One region of the Shewanella oncorhynchi genome, then DNA from elsewhere that is predicted to be linked to it. Evidence: predicted binding sites of a transcription regulator. Region 1 holds the regulator's gene; each other region holds the start of a gene.
The links. The regulator sigma-54, encoded in region 1, starts transcription at its own class of promoters, with help from an activator protein. The targets are predictions, from matches to a motif close to GTTGGCACGNNNNTNGNNT.

Region 1 (5,065 bases):
AAGAAGCTCGTTAACTCAGTATCTGGAGGTAGGCTAGCGAGTTGTTTCACTAAGACCTTATCCTGCTCAGGCATGTTACGCACGTCGACACTGATGGCGACGAGATCGTTACTGCCTTTGAGTTGCTCAAGCAAACTGCCAATCAATGGCAAGGGAAGGTTATCGACACAATAATAGCCGAGATCTTCGAGTACCCTAAGGGCGACAGATTTGCCTGAGCCTGAGCGGCCCGACACTATGACCAGTTTCATCCAGTGATTACCTGATAGAGTTCCGTTTCATCATGCGTCTTGCGTAATTGCTTTAATATTTGCTTGTCGCTCAGCTTTTCGGCCATGCAAGACAAAGTACTTAAGTGCTGCTGACATTGGTCTGCAGGCACCAGTAGTGCAAATAAAATATCAACAGGTTGCTTATCGATAGCATCAAATGCTATCGGCTCTTCACACTTAATTAGTATGGCAATGGGCTGATCTATATCGGCTAGTCGACCATGTGGAATGGCGATGCCGTTACCTATACCTGTGCTCCCCATCTTTTCGCGCGCCACTAGGCTTTCGAATATCTCTTGAGATGAGAGGGTCGGGTACTGGGCAGCGACTAAGTCGCTGATGAGTTCCAGTACCTTTTTCTTGCTGCCCGGAGTGGCGCAGGTAGTGCACTCCGGCCGCAGTATGGTACAAAGTTCCATTATTAGTGTTTTGTTAACTTCTCTTTGTGTTTAATAACCTGACGGTCAAGCTTGTCAATCAGGGCGTCTATAGCGGCATACATGTCAGCATGCTCTGAAGTAGCAAAAACTTCACCACCTATGAGGTTTATTCTCGCTTCAGCAATTTGTTGCATTTTCTCAACATTGAGCACAACGTGCACATTATTGATCTGTTCGAAATGGCGTTCAAGTTTTGAAAACTTTTCTTCTACATATGCACGTAACGATTCGGTAATTTCGACATGGTGTCCACTTAGGTTTATTTGCATAGAAACGTCCTCCGATATCCACTGTAGGTTATAAACTTTTACGCTGATTAGAAGGTGGAATAAGCATAGCCTCTCGGTACTTCGCAATGGTTCTGCGGGCTACGTTGATCCCTTGTTCTGCCAGAAGTTGTGCCATCTTGCTATCGCTTAATGGTTTTTTCTGGTTTTCCGCTGCCACCAGTTTCTTTATAAAGGCTCTGATTGCTGTGGATGAGCACTCACCACCATCGTCAGTACCGACGTGGCTAGAGAAGAAGTATTTTAGTTCAAAAAGTCCCTTAGGGGTATGCATGTATTTTTGAGTTGTGACCCGTGAGATGGTGGACTCATGCATTTCTACCGCTTCGGCAATATCGTTAAGCACCATAGGCTTCATGGCTTCTTCACCGTACTCAAAGAAACCTTGCTGATATTGCACTATGCAATTAGCAACTTTAAGCAAAGTGTCGTTACGGCTTTCTAGACTCTTAATAAACCATTTAGCCTCTTGCAGATGGCCGCGAATAAATTGGCTATCGGCTTGGTTTTTTGTGCTGCGTGCCATAGAAGCATAATGTTGATTTACATTGATTTTGGGCATGCAGTCAGGATTAAGCTCAACGACCCAGCGGCCATTTTTCTTCGACACAGACACATCTGGGATAACGTATTCGTCATTATTGGGCGTGATCAACAAACCTGGGCGAGGATTGAGGGTTTGGATGAGTGCTATACCATCCCTTAATTCATCTTCTTTTAATTTAGTCTTACGCATCAATAACCTAAAATCACGGGCGGCGATCAGATCTAAATGATCTTTGATCAGCATGCGGGCGTTTTCTAGGTTGGGAGTATCAGCGGCGAAATGCGACAGTTGGATCAGCAGGCATTCACTTAAATCGCGTGCAGCAACGCCTATGGGATCAAAATGCTGAATGCGCTTGAGTACGGCTTCGACTTCGTCAAGCTCAACTTCAGGATTGCCCATGGCTTCGAGAATTTCTTCAGTGCTTTGGGTGAGATAGCCCTGATCGTCGATGGCATCAATAATGGCGGTGGCAATGGCTAAATCGGTTTCAGAAAACGGCGTGAGGTTTTTTTGCCATTCTAAGTGTTCGTACAAACCTTCACTGGTCTCACCTTGGAAGGGCATATCGTCTTCACGACTGCCGCCGGGGCCTGAGTTTGGGGAGGCGGTAAACACTTCATCCCATGTGGTGTCCATGGGGAGCTCATCGGGCATGGATTCTTTGGTTAGCGACTCTGCCGTGTCTATGGTGGAGCTGTCTTTTTCTGGTGGCAGAGTGCTAGATTCACTGAAATCCGTATCGGATAGCGTTTGGTTTACAGGGGTTTTAGTGGCGTCGAATTGATCCTCTTCCAGCTCGAGAAGGGGATTAGAATCTAATGCTTGCTGGATCTCTTGCTGCAGTTCTAATGACGACAGTTGCAACAGACGTATAGCCTGTTGTAATTGTGGCGTCATGGTTAACTGTTGACCCAGTTTGAGCTGGAGTGACGCTTTCATGTTACCGCTGATCCCTACGTTATTATTGTTGGATGAGGTCGCTTATTATCATTTTGAGTGAAGCCCAATGGCGGTATAAATTGCCTCCATTGGCTTCGCTCGATTAACTATAGCCTGAATTGTTCACCTAAGTACACAGCCCTAACTTGCTGATTGTCTAAGATCTCTGCTGGAGTTCCTTCGGCAATCAGGTTTCCGTGACTCACAATATAAGCATGTTCACATACATCTAATGTCTCGCGGACATTATGGTCTGTGATCAGTACGCCAAGGCCGCGACTTTTGAGTTGTTCGATAATCTTCTTGATGTCGATAACCGAAATAGGATCGACGCCAGCAAACGGTTCATCGAGCAAAATGAACTTAGGATTAGCGGCTAAAGCCCGCGCAATTTCGACGCGACGACGTTCGCCACCCGACAATGACATGCCTTGGCTGTCACGGATGTGGGTGATATGAAACTCTTCGAGCAGATGTTCTAGTTCTTCTTCTCGTTCTTCATTTTTAAGTTCTTTACGAGTTTGCAGTACGGCCATGATGTTGTCATGAACAGTTAGCTTACGAAAGATACTGGCTTCTTGCGGTAAGTAACCTATGCCTTTGCGGGCACGCAGATGCATAGGATCTGCGGTTAAATCATCATCGTCGATAAAGATATGTCCCTTATCGCTCTTCACTAGCCCGACAACCATGTAAAAGGTCGTGGTTTTACCTGCACCGTTTGGACCGAGTAGGCCAACGACTTGACCGGTTTTTACCGTCAGACTGACGTCTTTAACCACTTGGCGACTCTTGTAACTTTTCGCCAGATTTTGTGCTCTTAAGGTGATTTGGGTCATTTAGAGTCCTGCTTTTTTACAGGTTTATCCGCCGGAGCGTCTGATTTAGCATCATCTTGATAGTTTTCAGGCTGAATAATAGTGATCACGCGATCGTCACCACTGCCAGTACTCTCGGCCATCAATTTCTGTTGAATCATGTTATAGCGGATTAAATTGCCTGTAACTTGGCTACCCGCTTGATCTAATGACGCCATACCTTTCAGTGTTAAGGTGCGGCTTGCCATATCGTAACGAATTTCTTTCGCGCTAGCCGATGCAGGACGGCCATCGTCTAATATTTGGCTATACGTAGCAGGGTTACCTGTGGCGACCAAAGTTTTGCTATTTTCACCTTCAGCGGAAAATGCACGCAGTTCATTTGCTTGGATTTTTATTGAGCCTTGGGTAACTTCAACCGGACCAAAGAAAATGATCTGGTTGTTTTTGATATCCGCAGTTTGGCTCACAGCTTTAATTTTGACTTCTTGCTTTAAGTCGCCGACTTTCGCGAAAGCACTCATGCTCATAATTAGCATTAGGCTGGCAAGTAATACGTTATTTTGCTTCATATGTTCCTACTACCTGACTGGTCAATTGCACTTCTTGCGCGTTGAGGTCGGCATAAAGGCCTTGGCCTTGAATATTAAAATCTTTCCCTGTGACGTAAATGGTACGGTCAGAGGTCATTATCATAGTGTTGAGATCGAGTTCCAGATAACTGGTGGACAAGGTCTGAATCGGTTCTTCTGGGCTAATGGCATCGATAATAACATTATTTTCTAATACAACCTTGCCAGTTTCCTTGTTTAGCTTGCCCTGATCTGCCCTGAGTTGCCATTGTGCTTTACCTTGGTCTGGATAAACAAGATAAACAGGTTGAGTAAAGAAAGTTTGATTCGTTGAATCATAATGTTCCATGTGTTTCGCCGTCACACGGCTATTCACTAGTCCTTGCTCATTGAACTCAACACTGCGCAGATCTTCAACGATGAAATCTGGGGTATTTTGATCTTTTACTCTGTTATCGGAATCACCGCTGTGTTTGTTCTGGACCTGCCAGTAAAGCGCTAGTGCAGTTCCAAAAAAAGCGATAATCGCGAGTGTCACACGACTCATATACTCATTCCATGGGCCGAAGTGAATTTATTTTGACTTAGGAGTAACAGATCTGTGAGTTCACGCAGTGCACCGTGGCCACCATTGAGCGTAGTCACAAAATGGGCGTGTTGGCGTACATAGGGGTGGCCGTCAGCAACACTGACCGCTAAACCGACGACATTCATCACGGGGAGATCGACAATATCATCACCGATATAAGCCACTTCTTCTGGGGTGACACCATAAAGTGCGAGCAATGCTTCATAGGGCTCGAACTTATTGTCTACGCCTTGGTAAATATGGGTAACACCAAGGGCTGTCATACGGTTTTCAACGATTTTGGATTGACGTCCTGTGATCACGGCGAGGTTGAAACCGCTGGTGAGTAGTGAGCGCACGCCATAACCGTCACGGGTATGGAAGGCTTTGAGCTCTTCGCCACTATTGCTCAAGTAAATACGGCCGTCGGAAAACACCCCATCGACGTCACAAATCAACAGTTTAATCTTTTGCGCGCGTTGCCACACATCATCACTGATTGGGCCGTAAAATCCTTGCTGTGGCATTAAATGACTCCTGCTTTAACCATGTCTAGCATGTTAAGAGCGCCGATAGGATGGCGGTCTTTATCAATAACAATTAATCCGTTGATGTTTTT
Region 2 (5,065 bases), 580 kb from region 1:
CGGATTTACCATCATAATCGTGGTCGGCGACGCCAACCATGACACCTCTGAGGCACTATGGCGCACGGCCAACATCCTCTCCGGCTGCGTGATTGCTATTTTGGTCTCACTGTTCATTTTCCCGATTAAAGCTAAACAAGATTGGCGCTCCCAACTCACCCATGCCATCGACAATATGGCCGAAGTATTAGCCGAGCATCTTAAGGCACCCGCCAATCATGAGCTCGATTTTCGCGCTAGACTGGAGGCTGCGATGAAGGCCGTACTCACTCAAAAGAAACTGTTTTTCTCCTTGGAATGGGAAAGTCAAACCCTCAAAAAACACAAAGTGCTACTGTCGCAGTTAGCCAATAAACAAGTGCGCTTAATCACCTTACTCGAACTCTTACCCTTAACCCGCTGGCAGGAAGAAGACAAAGACGCCTATCTGCAGATTAATGCGGTTGCCTCTGAGCTTGCCTTCTATTTGCAACAACTTGCAGAATTTGTGGCGGGTAAAGCTCAACAATTGCCGACACTGCCAGAATGCTTAGAACAAGAGTTACAACACAGACTCCAGCTTGCCCTAGTCGCAGCCACTCAAGCATCAACCGCAGACCCAGTGACAACCGTAAACGACCAAGTGCCGCAGGGATTTGCGCTCACAGGTTATAGCTGGCTGATTTATCAGCTCGCGATTGCCGTCGAAGCACTTTATAAAGACATTGCCATTATCGACATTGCCTATAACAAGCGGCCAGCTTCTCAGATAACGCCCAACAAAACGGCTTAGTCGATTTTACCATTCCGCTTAGTGCTTAAATCCATGTCAGAAATGCCGGATAACCCTTAGCCGCCCTTGCGTTAACGGGGCGTTTAATGAAAAGATACCGTCCTAATAAAAATTCGATATATGGACTCTTTTCATGCGCTTGTTTTCTTTCTCCGTTATCGCCATTGCCTGTCTCTCTACGGGCAATCTCTACCCTGAGAATGCTTTTGCCAATGATGCGAAAACCACAACCCAAACAACTCCGGCAGCCACTATGGCGCAAGCCTCTACTACCGAAACATTGGCAGTTGGCTCCCCAGTAATCACAACGTCACAGGATACAAGTCCAGCAGCGAATAGCCAGGCAACTGAAACTGCGACTAATGTACTGACCGATACCACAGTTGCAGCGCCAGAAGCACAACCCGCGCCCATTCCTGAACGAGCCAACACCTTTGTCAACGATGCGATTTTACCGCCGAACATCACTTGGTCTGGCGCCAGCGAATCGCTCATGTTAAGTGTTGATAGCGAGTGGGCGACTCCCTTTGAGCAAAGTGGCGGTATTGAAAGTCCAAACTACGATGCCACTATCACTTGGCTCGACAAACTCGCGGGCGAAACAGATAAATTACAAAAGGTGAGCTTAGGTAAGAGCCCACAAGGGCGCGATATTTGGATGTATATCGCCAGCAGTGAAGGCATTAATGAATCGGCACGCCTCAAACAAAACACTAAGCCAACAGTGCTAGTGCAGGCGGGAATTCATGCGGGAGAAATCGACGGTAAAGATGCCGGCATGATGCTGCTACGTGACATTATCCAAGGCGATAAAAGTGCCCTGCTCGATAAAGCTAACCTCTTGTTTGTGCCTATTTTTAGTGTTGATGCCCATGAGCGCAGCGGCGAATTTAATCGTGTAAATCAACGTGGCCCTGTGAATATGGGCTGGCGCACCACGGCTAATAATCTCAACCTTAACCGCGATTATGCTAAGGCCGACAGCTTAGAAATGCAGCACATGCTGCGCGCAATCAACGTATGGCAACCGGATCTGTATATCGATGTCCATGTTACCGACGGCATCGACTATCAATACGATGTTACCTTTGGTTATAACCTTGCCCAAGGCTTAAGCCCTGCGAGCTACCGCTGGCTCGAAAACAGCTACAGACCTGCGGTTGAAGCCGCATTAACGGAACAAGGCCATATTCCCGGCGCACTGATTTTTGCCGTGGATAACGCCGATATTAACAAAGGTATGTCGCTGTGGAATCCAAGTCCGCGCTTCTCTAACGGTTATGGCGATGCTCGCCATTTGCCCACCATTCTGGTTGAAAACCACAGCCTAAAGCCCTTTAAGCAAAGGGTGCTCGGCACTTATGTGATGTTAGCGCAAACCCTCAAAACCGTGGGTGAACAGGCGACAAAACTTAAGAGTGCGATTCAAGAAGATAAATACCGCGCCTCACCGCTAATCACCCTTACTTGGAAATTAGCACCATTAGAAAAAGGCTGGGATTTTAAAGGCATAAATTATCAACTTGAAAAGAGCCCCATCAGTGGCGCTGAAGTTGTGCGCTGGACAGGTGAACCTAAGCTTTACCCTAACTTGCCTGTGATGGCTGAAACAGTGCCCGACATTAAGGTCACTCGTCCGAGTGCTTACTATATTCCAGCGCAATGGACTCAAGTGATTGATCGTCTTAACGTGCATGGCATTCGCATGACCACGCTCAAAAAGCCAACCGAGTTAAAATTGCAGCAATATACCCTCAGCAATCCCGTGTTTAACACTAAGGATTTTGAGGGCCGCCAAACGGTCAAAGCCGAGTCAGAGTTAACCAAAGTCAGCACCACTCTGCCCGCTGGCACCATTAAAATCAGTACAGATCAACCGCTAGGTGATCTGGCGATTTTACTGCTTGAGCCGCAATCACCAGATTCTTTACTGCAATGGGGTTTCTTCAATCCTATCTTCACTCGCACTGAATACATTGAAGATTATGCGGTAGAGCCACTGGCGGCCAAGATGCTAAAAGATGATCCTAAGCTACAAGCTGAGTTCGACAAAGCACTGACCAATGCCGAGTTTGCCGCCGATCCTGAGGCACGCCTACGCTGGTTCTATGAACGCAGCCCTTACTACGATAACCAATACCTTAAGTATCCGGTTTACCGTAGTCGTTGATCATCGCGATTACAAAAGGTTGTGATTACGCAGGCTTACGCGCACTGATGCTATACACCAAGGGCACCTTCTGCCCTTGGTGTGTTAACACATAACGACCATCTTCTTGCGCTTCGAGCCCTTCAAAGCAGTTATAGGGGCTGAAATCAAACTCGTGGAAGAACTCCAACACTAAGCCCGCCTGCAATAACGCATTGATCACTTCAGATAAACTGTGCGACCAGCACATTAAGGTTTGCTGATCATCACCGGTATTTTCGGTATATGTGCCTTCCTGCTCTATGTCTGGCTCACCCAGATTAAAATAGCTATAGCCATCGAATAGCTGCTGCGCAGGATGGAACTCGGCCATGTAAAACTGTCCGCCGGGTGTTAAACAGGCAGCCACTGTCTGCGCCCACAGAGTTAAATCCGGCAGCCAAACAATGGCACCATAGGACGTAAACACAATATCGTGAGGCTCAACCTTGCTCGCCACACTGTAAACATCGCTACAGATAAACTCAGCGGACAACTGTGTCCGTTCTGCCAGCTTTTGCGCTTCAACAATCGCGACTTCTGACAAATCGACGCCTGTGACTCTCGCCCCTATTCGCGCCCACGACAAGGTGTCTAAGCCGAAATGACATTGCAGATGCAGCAAACTTTTACCTGCAACCTCGAGTTCACCTAGCTCAATTTCCCGCAGCGAAGTCTTACCACTAAGAAAGCCCGCCACATCATAAAAATCAGAAGTTAAATGTACCCGAGTGCGCGCATCCCAAGCCGTTTTGTTTGTTGTTAAATAATCCATCAGCATCCCTTCTTGTCTTTTTTGTATTTTTGATTCCGCGTGACTTACGGAGCTTAAACTAACTTAATAAATGAGCAATTTCACTAATCTATGAGTAAATCACCCATGTAGCGGACATGTCCGCACAGTGAACCTCGGACACTTTCAGCTTAACCAATTGATTATAAATGAAACTTAAAATTGGCATGGGCTGTGCAATGTCTTATTCATCGCAAGACGACTCAGCACTCACCCAAAAAATCGAGTGCCAGATAAACAAGGAAGCTAACATGTCACTACGCCCATTTATATTCACCCTCGCTTTTATAGTGTTTTTTACTGCTGGAGTATCGCTCACTGGCTGCATTCTTAATGTGAACGCTGCAGGCATGCCAGACTTAGACCACCAGCAACGCGAACTCACACTCGATAGCCAAGACTTACAAGGCCTGATTGCAGAAACTGGCGCAGGCAGTCTCGAAATTATCGGTGTCGAAGGCCTAGCCCAAATTAAACTCATCGCCGACATCTATAGCAATAAGGACGGCAACGATGACAGCAAAGTCATTCTCACCCTTGAGAAAAAAGCCAATAAAGCCAAGCTCAAGGCCAACTTTGAGCAAACAGATTCTAATAATGACTCGCCCTATATAGACCTAAAACTGCAAGTCCCTGCGAACTTTACACTGGATATTGATGACAGCTCAGGGGCTATTTTGATCAGCAAGATGACGTCAGACATGAACGTCAAAGACGGTTCGGGTGAACTCACTATCAACGGTGGTAACAATATCAACATAGAGGATGGCTCAGGTGATATTGAAATCAGCCAAATCAACGGCAGCCTAACCATTGAAGATGGCGCTGGTGCCATCAAGCTGACCGATATTCGCGGCAATACCGCAATTGATGACGGCTCGGGCAACATAGAGGTCGCCAATGTGCAAAGTGCTGTGACCATCACAGACGGCTCAGGCAATATTAATGTCTTTAACACCAAGGGATTAACGATTCTTGCGGCAGGTTCTGGCGATGTGACATTTAACAAAATCGACGGCCCAGTGAGCATGCAATAACGCGCCGTTTTACCCCTCAACTCCCAAAGGTTTTACCCACTTCCCGGCGTAGAGGCTGATGTTGCAACGGTTCCCAGCCAAGATGTCAGTCTTCTACCCACCCTTTTAAGCTGTGCCCGACTTATGCATTTATGCCACTAACCCCTTGTAGTGGCATTTTTTTTAGCGCCCTATTCATACTTCTCCCCCAATGCAGACCAGTATTTGGTGACGACCAAAGCTTAACTAATTGATTTATTATAAAAGTTAATCGTTAAACTATTAAGCACTATCAT
Region 3 (5,065 bases), 1.4 Mb from region 1:
AGGCCTAGATAACTTTCTGAGAACCACAGTACAAAATCTAACCTGAACTAGAGCTTAACGCAAAACTGATATAAGTACAGCAAATGTGTCGTAAGCTTTTGTATAATTAAGTAAATATTATTTAACTATCACAACCGATACGTATCTTTTTGTATCAAAATTGCACCAAGTAAGTGCATAGTTATCAATTTGTGAACATTTTACGCGCATAACGACAAAAAAAGCGTTATCCTTCCGCTATTGTTTACATTGCCCACTTAATAAAAAATGAAATTCCCTGTTGTACCTGTGTTCATTCTTATCCTGTTTACCTGCGTCGTAAGTGCGATTTGGTTTATCTCCCCGAGTGACAAAAATACTGGCCCTAAAACTTGGTCAGCCTTTATCTACAACCATGGCTATGATTCAGGAAAATATAAAAAAACCGATAACTTTGACAGCTATAATACTTGCCGCGATTTTGCACGCGAACAATCTGCCTTCTACGACAATGTGCCTTGGGAATGTGGATCTATGTGCCAGTTCGATACTCGTAAGCAAGGATTTCAATGCGAAGAAATGAAGAATGAGCACTAACTAACCATTCAGCATAGGTTCAATATTTATACAATAAACTCAGCTCCTCACAGTACAACTCGTTTTCTTTACCGTCTAAGGATGCACGATTTAGAACTAACGTGTTAAACGTAATTTTTAACTTGGAGCTTACCTATGAACCTAAAAACGGCTTATCTATTCAACCCATATTCACGAAAACTCGCTTTATTGGCACTGCTGACAATCGGAACTAGCGTAAGTATTTCAAGCCAAGCTGCGCCATTGACCATCAGCCAGCAACAGGCAGTTAACACTCATTTGAGCAAATTGGCTCAGATGCAAAATGCGGCTGAACATCAAATGACAGAGCAGCTTAAGCAAGATTTTAGTCAACAATTAACCGCGCAAGAACATGAGTTTATGAGCGACATCTGCCCTAAATACGGCATGACCTTCGATGTCACTACCAACGCTTGCTTACGCTCATAAGGTATTGCCAAGACTAAAATGGAAAACGGGCACTCAGCTCAGGGTATTGCCGCTTTAAATCCTTGGGCTTAGTGCTAAATTTTTTCCCCACGGGCGTCGCCTTGCCCGATGGCATAAAGGGCAGTTCCTCACCGGTTCTATCTTCGTATAATTGCCCTGCGATAAGGTCGTATTCATCTACAAAAGGGTAAGCATAGGCATCTCGCTCTGGCCAAGCGACTAAACGTGCTAGGGTGTCAGGCTGATTAACCACACCTTCGAAAATTTCTTTACCAAGTGAAATCAAAAAACACCTAAACTCGGCAAAAGCATATTCAGAATCACAGCCCGTAATAATGTAAGCCGCCCCCCAAACAGACCACAAATAACTACGGCGCATCTGCTGACCAAAGATTTTATCGAAAGCTTTTAACTCTTCATTACTCAATTCGGCAAGTTTCTGCTTCAGTGCTTGAGTCAAAGACTCCTGTGATTGCGCCGCTTCCGTTCGCGTGACTAAACCCCAAAACTCAACTTCTGTCATAAACGTCACCTATTTAGAGCCTCTAGTAAAAAGGCATATTCTACACGATATTACGGTTATACTGGACTCGGATTAGGGCATTTCCTACACTTGCTCATCTTCTTTGCTACTGGTGTGCACTTCAATCTATGCCTAAACGTCTTATACTACTGATCACGTTATATTGCCTCTTCAGCATTGCTGCACTTTGGCGTACTGTGATGACTCAATCCCTTGATGTATTCACCCTAGGTGTCCTCCCCGTGCTCGTTGGCATACTCATACGGGCGCCGTGGTCTAGCTTAGTGTTGAAGATTTATATTGGCATGCAAACCTTAGGATTCTCGGCACTGGGGATTACAGCAATTATTGCCTATCGCATTACCCCTGAGGATGTAAAAGTAGTTGTTTCTGGCCACAACATTCCTATGTTGCCACTCACAGTGAGCATTATTGTTATTTTACTCGTGCAGTATTGGATCGCATTTTCTAAGGTCACGAGACACTATTTGACCCGCCAAACTCAGTAATGGACTTTGTTGCGAAGCTGTTATCAATAGCGTAGCTTAGCGACCCAGTAAAATACTTACAACTCTTAACTTGAAGTAAACTATGAGCCATTTATCGCCCAGCGAACTTTCCATTCTTTTGGTAGAGCCTTCAGATACACAGCGTCGAATTATTATTCAGCGCTTACAACAAGAAGGCATTCTCAGCATTCAAACCGCAGAAAACATAGAAGCGGCTAAAGATATTATTGCTCGCCATAAACCTGACCTTATTGCGAGCGCCATGCATTTCGATGATGGCACTGCCACCGATCTCTTGGGCTACTTAAGGGCCAACGCTGACTGCAAAGATATCCAATTTATGCTGGTCTCGAGTGAGTGCCGCCGTGAGCAACTTGAAATATTCCGCCAATCGGGTGTAGTAGCGATTCTACCTAAACCCTTCAGTGCCGACCATTTAGGTACAGCATTGAATGCCACGATTGATTTACTCAGCCACGATGAACTCGACCTCAGTAATTTCGATGTACAAGATGTGCGTGTATTAGTGGTCGATGATAGCCGTATGGCAAGAAACGTCATTAAACGTACGATTGGTAACTTAGGGATGAAGCTGATTACCGAGGCCGAGGATGGCGCGCAAGCCATAGCGTTAATGAAACACAATATGTTCGACTTAGTGATCACTGATTACAATATGCCGAGTGTAGATGGGCTAGCTTTGACACAATTTATCCGCAATGAAAGCCAACAATCGCACATTCCCATCTTGATGGTGTCTTCCGAAGCCAACGATACCCACCTCAGCAATGTGTCCCAAGCGGGTGTAAATGCCTTATGTGACAAACCCTTTGAACCCAAACTTGTTAAAAAATTACTCTATCAACTGTTAGAAGAATAAAACCAGAATAAAACTTAAGTCACGAACTGAGTAAATATTCTGCGCTTTACTGAACATCCTGCTGCACGCTAGACGCAAAAGGCTTTCCAAGTGCTAAACCTTATGGCATGTTAGGCACGCTTATTTCAAATAAATCTACGGAAAGAAGAGACAATAAAAATGAACAAAACTGAACTAATCGCCAAAATTGCAGAAAATGCCGATCTAACGAAAGTAGAAGCAGCACGCGCATTGAAGTCTTTTGAAGCAGCTATTACCGAATCAATGAAAAATGGTGACAAAATCTCCATCGTAGGTTTCGGTTCTTTTGAAACAGCGACTCGTGCCGCTCGCACTGGCCGTAACCCACAAACGGGTAAAGAAATTCAAATTGCTGAAGCGACAGTGCCTAAGTTTAAAGCGGGTAAAACCCTACGTGACAGCGTAAACTAAGTTATAAAATTCAATACAACGCCTCCATTGTGAGGCGTTTTTTTTGCCTAACCCCTGTGAAACGCTGAAGATTTTTTGCACAACAAAAGTGCGCCTCTGCCCCATAAACTGGCAAATAAAAACATTTCATTAACATTGCAAGTTCTAATACCTTGTTTTACATGGCATTGTAATAGTGGCATGTGATTAGCAAATCCTTCCTTAGAAAAAAACCAAGATGCACTAATGAACACAGCTGACTTTGAGTGTGCCAATGGTGAATCGATAAATAAGTCAATCGAGGGGATGAGCATGAAGAAATCACTGTACAGCGTTTTGGCCTTATCGACGGGAATGTTACTGGCAGGCAACGCCTTTGCAGCCGTATCAGGCAACATTGGCGGTACCTCTAATTATCTATGGCGCGGAGCGACCCAAACTAAAGATGCGGTCGCAATCCAAGGTGGCCTTGACTACAGCCACGATTCTGGATTTTATGCGGGAACTTGGGCATCGAATGTGGATTTTGGTGATGATACTAGCTACGAGCTTGATCTATATGCGGGTTATGGCGGCAGTATTACCGAAGACATCAGCTACGACTTTGGCTATCTCTACTACGCCTATCCAGACGCGCCAGGCAGTATTGATTTTGGTGAGCTCCATGCTGCTGTCACGTGGAAATGGCTCGAACTGGCTTACTCCCAAGTCATCAATGCCGGTGACGATCTGGCAGCCGATCCTTTAGATAATAAAGATCTCAGTTATCTTGCCGCGACGGTATCCGTTCCTCTCACTGAAAAGCTGAGTTTATCAGTGCACTATGGTTACTCAAACGGTGATGTCGTCCAATCTTGGTTTGGCGAAGATAATTATGCCGACTATAACGTGACTCTCAGCGCAGATACCAGCATAGGCACAGTGTCATTTATGGTCTCAGATACCGATCTCACCGATGATGATGCCAAACTAGTACTCGGATATTCCTACAGTTTTGATCTATAAGCTCTAAACATAAAAAACGCCACCTTAAAAAGTGGCGTCGTTTTATCACAATCACCTACTAGGCAATAATTGACCGGTTTGTTTTACGGGCCGCAACCATTTTCTCAATATATTCAACAATAGGCTCAGTCACTGAAATCCCTGTTGTTTGCTCAATCCCTTCAATGCCTGGCGCCGAATTAACCTCAAGGATCAGTGGACCACGGTTAGAACGTAAAATATCTACTCCCGCGACAACCAATCCCATCGCCTTCACAGCGGCAATAGCCATTTTACGCTCAACAGAGGTGATTTTTACCACCTCACCACAACCCCCTAAATGCAGATTTGAGCGGAAATCTCCCTCGGGACCTTGACGCTTCATCGAAGCAACAACCTTGTCACCGACAACAAAACAACGAATATCACTACCATTGGATTCTTTAATGTATTCCTGCACTAAGATATTCGCTTTGAGCCCCAAGAATGCTTCAATCACGCTCTCAGCAGCCGTTTTAGTTTCAGCGAGTACGACACCAATCCCTTGAGTGCCTTCGAGTAATTTAATGACTAACGGAGCGCCGCCCACCATATTGATGAGATCTGGGATATCATTTGGCTTATTGGCAAAACCCGTCACTGGCATGCCAATCCCTTTGCGGGAAAGTAGTTGCAGTGCCCGCAATTTGTCCCGCGAACGCGCAATGGAGATTGAATCATTCGCGGCATATA
Region 4 (5,065 bases), 850 kb from region 1:
CACGCCAGCCAATTTACTCGGATCATCGAATTCGGCACCTCTCAAGCTATTTTGTTCAATGTAACGGACTTCTACTTGACTAGGAGAGATGAGTTCGCCTGGTGCTAAGATTTCGGTTGAGACAACAACGGGGAATAAGATATCCACCCGAACCGAGATATAGATTTGCCAAGGGTAAGCTAAGTCTTGCGTATCACAGCTGACTTTTAAGGTGTTATTACGGCTAATTTCCCTATCGCTAGCCAGTTCAACTTTCATTGGAGACGAACATTGTGACGGCAGCATTCTTGCGTCAACCATCTGTGGCGAAATATTTACTTTGGCATTTTCTGGAACAGATATTTTTTCTGAAATAAGCGCTTTAGCTAATTCTGAGATTGCCGATACGGTGGGGACAATAGGCTCTGCACTCGCAAAAGCGGGCATGAAGAGGGTGAAAAGACTAAAAAAACAGACTAAATTTACTTTCATAATGAAGAGACTAGCTTGTAACGCCAGAATGCACCTATACTTTTATTAAGTTCGAAGCTGACCACTGTAATAATAATTTGCATCACTGTCAGAAGATTGACTCAGTTTCGACTATGTTTATCGATAGATAAGACGTAAGCAATTAATATGCCTATACTCAACTGAGTTATAGGGCCGAACATAAACAGAACAACAAGGCAGAGTTATGTCGAGTATTCTTGATTCAGTCAACAAACGAACCCAGCTCGTTGGACAAAACCGTTTAGAATTGCTGCTTTTTAAATTAAACGGTCGTCAACGGTTTGGGATTAACGTGTTTAAGGTGAAAGAAGTACTGCAGTGTCCACCACTGACCACTTTGCCTAAACTTAATCCTTATGTGAAGGGTGTTGCTCATATTCGTGGAACAACCATTTCAGTGATTGATTTGAGTGCGGCAACAGGGGGAAAACCTTTAGCGAGCACTGAAAACTGTTTCATCATTATTTCTGAATATAACCGCAGCGTTCAAGGCTTCTTGGTCAGTTCTGTTGAGCGGATCATCAACATGAATTGGGAAGCGATTATGCCTCCGCCGCAAGGTGCTGGCCGTTATTCTTATCTGACAGCTGTGACTGAAATTGAAGGTGAATTAGTTGAAATTCTCGATGTGGAAAAAATCTTAGATGAGATTTCACCGGTTAAAACAGCTATCAGTGAAGAAGCCAATGAAAAACTGACCCTCGACAGAACTCAGCATTATCATATTATGGTTATTGATGATTCTGCCGTGGCGCGTAAACAAATTATTCGTTCACTCGAGTCATTGAATTTACAAATTGATACCGCAAAAGATGGTCGCGAAGCATTAGACAAGCTTAAAGAGATCGCCAAAGAGATGGATAATGTGGCCGATGAGATCCCCCTCATTATCTCTGATATTGAGATGCCTGAAATGGATGGCTACACCCTGACCGCTGAAATCCGAGATGATCCTAAGCTTAAGCATATTAAAGTGGTACTGCACACATCGTTAAGTGGTGTATTCAATCAGGCAATGGTTCAAAAAGTGGGGGCTAATGACTTTATCGCTAAGTTTAATCCCGACGAATTGGCCGCTGCTGTGAATAAGCATTTAAGTTTGTAATTGCTGTAGGTTAGTACCTAGATACGCTTTACGCTATAATCTCGACTTTATAACATGATGGTTTCGCACTGATTTTGGTGCTTGCTATAGGATTTAGGATGTGAATGTGCCAAATAAATCACTCGCTGAGGCTGAATATAATCAATTTAGGTTGTTCTTAGAGCAACACAGCGGCATCGTACTGGGTGAAAATAAGCAATATCTTGTGCGCAGTCGTCTTGCTCCTTTGATGGGCAAATATAACCTGCCATCCTTATCTGATGTGGTTAAGCATTCGATGAAGCCTACTGAGCGTGCGCTCAGAGCTGAAGTGATCGATGCTATGACGACCAATGAAACCCTTTGGTTCCGTGATCGTTATCCATTTGAGTTGTTGAATAATGTCCTACTACCAGAATACAGTCGTCTGGGGCGTCCGCTTAAAATTTGGTCTGCGGCTTGCTCGTCAGGCCAAGAGCCATACTCATTGGCTATGACTATTCTTGAGTATCAACAGAAGAAGCCTGGTGCCTTGGCTGGTAGTGCTTCGATTCAAGCAACGGATTTATCTCCTTCCATGTTGGAACGCTGTAAAAATGCCGAGTACGATAGTTTGGCATTAGCGCGTGGTTTATCTGAAGAACGTAAGCGTCAGTTTTTTGATGCATTACCTTCTGGCAATATGAAGTTAAAGGATAATGTGAAGCGGTTGGTGAACTTTAGAGCGCATAATTTGCTTGAGAGTTATAGTCTGCTTGGCAAGTTCGACATTATCTTTTGCCGCAATGTGCTGATTTATTTTGCACCAGAGGCAAAGGCAAAAATTTTGCGGCAATTCGCTGCCGCTCTCAATCCCAAAGGGATTTTATTTCTCGGTGCATCAGAATCTATCGCTGGTTTAACGGACGAGTTTGATATGGTTCGTTGTAACCCTGGCATTTATTACCAGAAAAAGACTTAACTCAGCCGCTCTAAAGAAAATTACCGACAATTGTCGGTAATTTTTTACCCATCACTTGCTCATCCTTGTTGTTATTCTCAAAATTTTCCTGATGTTGGCACATGAATTGCTTTATTTTCGTGAGAACACGAGGAGGCAATTTTATGGCGATCAATTTTGATAATGCACTGGGTGTGCATCAATACACTCTTGGTATTAGAGCGCAGCGGGCTGAAGTCATTTCAAGCAATATCGCTAACGCAGATACGCCACATTACAAAGCCCGCGATGTTGATTTTTCTGCGGCAATGCAGGCCGCTCGAGGCCAACAGCAGCGAAATAGTCTTGAAATGCAAGAGCCAGATAAGCATTTTGGGCTTGCGGAGTTGACTGGGCAATTTGTTAAGTTCCGTGTGCCAAATCAACCCGATACCGGTGATGGTAATACTGTTGATATCCAACAGGAACAATCGGCATTCATGCAAAATGCACTTGAATATCAAATGTCGCTAGGTTTTTTAGACAGTAAGTTTAGTGGCATGAAGAAAGCGTTGAGAGGGGATTAATCATGAGTTTATTTAGCATATTTGATGTTGCTGGCTCGGGAATGTCTGCTCAATCGGTCAGGCTAAACACCACCGCGAGCAACATAGCCAACGCGGATTCCGTCTCGAGTAGTGTAGATAAGACCTATCGTTCTCGTCATCCCATTTTTGAAGCCGAAATGGCTAAAGCCCAAAGTCAGCAACAAGCTTCTCAAGGCGTTGCAGTAAAAGGCATTGTAGAAAGTGATAAACCACTACTGAAAGAATATTCGCCCGATCATCCAATGGCGGATGCGGACGGCTTTATTTATAAACCGAATGTTAATGTCATGGAAGAAATGGCAGATATGATTTCTGCTTCGCGCTCATATCAAATGAATGTTCAAGTCGCTGAAGCAGCTAAGTCTATGCTGCAACAAACACTTGGGATGGGTAAATAACATGTGTTACTTAGGAGGTAAGCTGTGAGCCTCATTAATCAAATTAACCAAGCGTCGGCGCAGACGGCTCAAAATAAGAGTCAGTCAAATGCCGTTACGACGAATTCATCAACCAGCTCAACGGGTAATCCGTTTCTTGACGGTATCCGTCTGCCAAAAGATTCGATAGTACCGGAAGCAAAAAGCCAGCAGTTAACTCAAGATGACTTTTTCTCGTTATTAAGCCAACAGTTATCGATGCAAGATCCCTTTAAGCCCGTCGACAACGACCAAATGATTGCGCAGATGGCATCATTCTCGACGGTTGATGGTATTACTAAGTTGAATAAGGAAATCGTTAATTTAAACGGTGTTATGACATCAAGCCAAGCATTACAGGCATCAGGACTTGTTGGTCGCAAGGTGTTGATCCCAACTGATACAGGTAACATTTCAGCTGAAAGCCCAACAATAAAAGGTGTGATTAGCACGCCAGCTAAAATTCCTGAAGTTACTGTACGTGTTGAGGATGAGAAAGGCCAAGTTGTGACCACCTTTAAAGTTGATGGCAGTAAGGGGGGCAATGTCGATGTTAACTGGGATGGCCTCGATAAAGATGGAAACCCTGTAACCGCAGGTAACTATACGATCAAGGCGAGTGGTTTAATGGATGGGAAATCCCAAGAATTGCCAGTCTCGACCTATGCTCATGTGACCAGCGTTTCTCTCGGTACGGCCAGTACTGGCGCGATTCTTAACTTGAGAGGCGGTATGGGCATCAAGTTAACCGATGTGTTAGCTGTGTCTGAAACCTAAGTTTGCATAAAAGAATTTTTGCAGCATCCGAATTGGGCGTAAGTCGCTCATAAATGAATTGAGTCAAGTGTAGAGGTGAATTATGTCGTTTAACATTGCATTGAGTGGCATTTCTGCCGCGCAGAAAGATTTAAACACTACGGCGAATAACATTGCTAATGCGAACACCATTGGCTTTAAAGAGTCCCGTGCTGAATTTGCGGATGTTTACGCTAATTCTATTTTTTCAAATGCTAAAACTGCTGTCGGTGGTGGTGTTGCTACGAGTCAAGTGGCACAGCAATTCCATCAAGGTAGCTTACAGTTGACGAATAACTCCCTTGATATGGCGATTAAAGGTGGTGGCTTTTTCGTTACTGCCTCTGAACTGGGTACATTAGACCACTCGTTTACCCGTGCTGGAGCATTTAAGGTAGATAAAAATAATTACATGGTTGATTCTGCTGGTAATTATTTGCAAACTTTCCCAGTGGATAAAGATGGGAACTCGACATCAGTGAGTTTAACGACGGCTAAGCCGGTACAAATACCAGACACTGCAGGTAGCCCTGTAAAGACTGAGAATGTTACTTTACAAATGAACTTAAATGCTAAGGAAAGTGCACTCGACCCCGCGGCATTCGATCCTCTAGATGCAAAAACCTACAATAACGTTACATCAATGACAATTTATGACTCACTCGGTGAGCCACATATTATGACCACTTATTTTGTTAAGCCCAAAGATGGTTCGTACAATGGTGAGAACAATTGGGTGGCTTACTATGCT

Region 2: the regulator sigma-54 is predicted to act here: its motif matches at 3,915-3,933, upstream of RA178_RS00735 (DUF4097 family beta strand repeat-containing protein).
Region 3: the regulator sigma-54 is predicted to act here: its motif matches at 3,545-3,563, upstream of RA178_RS19285 (TorF family putative porin).
Region 4: the regulator sigma-54 is predicted to act here: its motif matches at 2,631-2,649, upstream of flgB (flagellar basal body rod protein FlgB).

Annotation. Positions count from the first base shown of each region.
Region 1 is NZ_CP132914.1:736,793-741,857, forward strand. Features, by position in the region: gene rapZ (RNase adapter RapZ) at 1-251, opposite strand, end outside; gene ptsN (PTS IIA-like nitrogen regulatory protein PtsN) at 248-691, opposite strand; gene hpf (ribosome hibernation promoting factor) at 694-981, opposite strand; gene RA178_RS03360 (RNA polymerase factor sigma-54) at 1,010-2,488, opposite strand; gene lptB (LPS export ABC transporter ATP-binding protein) at 2,596-3,327, opposite strand; gene lptA (lipopolysaccharide transport periplasmic protein LptA) at 3,324-3,878, opposite strand; gene lptC (LPS export ABC transporter periplasmic protein LptC) at 3,865-4,425, opposite strand; gene kdsC (3-deoxy-manno-octulosonate-8-phosphatase KdsC) at 4,422-4,973, opposite strand; gene RA178_RS03385 (KpsF/GutQ family sugar-phosphate isomerase) at 4,973-5,065, opposite strand, start outside.
Region 2 is NZ_CP132914.1:159,307-164,371, reverse strand. Features, by position in the region: gene RA178_RS00750 (FUSC family protein) at 1-772, shown strand, start outside; gene RA178_RS00745 (M14 family metallopeptidase) at 906-2,942, shown strand; gene RA178_RS00740 (class I SAM-dependent methyltransferase) at 2,968-3,735, opposite strand; gene RA178_RS00735 (DUF4097 family beta strand repeat-containing protein) at 4,005-4,790, shown strand.
Region 3 is NZ_CP132914.1:4,337,781-4,342,845, forward strand. Features, by position in the region: gene RA178_RS19255 (hypothetical protein) at 268-576, shown strand; gene RA178_RS19260 (hypothetical protein) at 712-1,026, shown strand; gene RA178_RS19265 (DUF4240 domain-containing protein) at 1,040-1,549, opposite strand; gene RA178_RS19270 (hypothetical protein) at 1,678-2,058, shown strand; gene RA178_RS19275 (response regulator) at 2,141-2,938, shown strand; gene RA178_RS19280 (HU family DNA-binding protein) at 3,098-3,370, shown strand; gene RA178_RS19285 (TorF family putative porin) at 3,662-4,354, shown strand; gene rimK (30S ribosomal protein S6--L-glutamate ligase) at 4,413-5,065, opposite strand, start outside.
Region 4 is NZ_CP132914.1:1,588,314-1,593,378, forward strand. Features, by position in the region: gene flgA (flagellar basal body P-ring formation chaperone FlgA) at 1-471, opposite strand, end outside; gene RA178_RS07215 (chemotaxis protein CheV) at 677-1,597, shown strand; gene RA178_RS07220 (CheR family methyltransferase) at 1,698-2,537, shown strand; gene flgB (flagellar basal body rod protein FlgB) at 2,681-3,082, shown strand; gene flgC (flagellar basal body rod protein FlgC) at 3,085-3,501, shown strand; gene flgD (flagellar hook assembly protein FlgD) at 3,526-4,296, shown strand; gene flgE (flagellar hook protein FlgE) at 4,379-5,065, shown strand, end outside.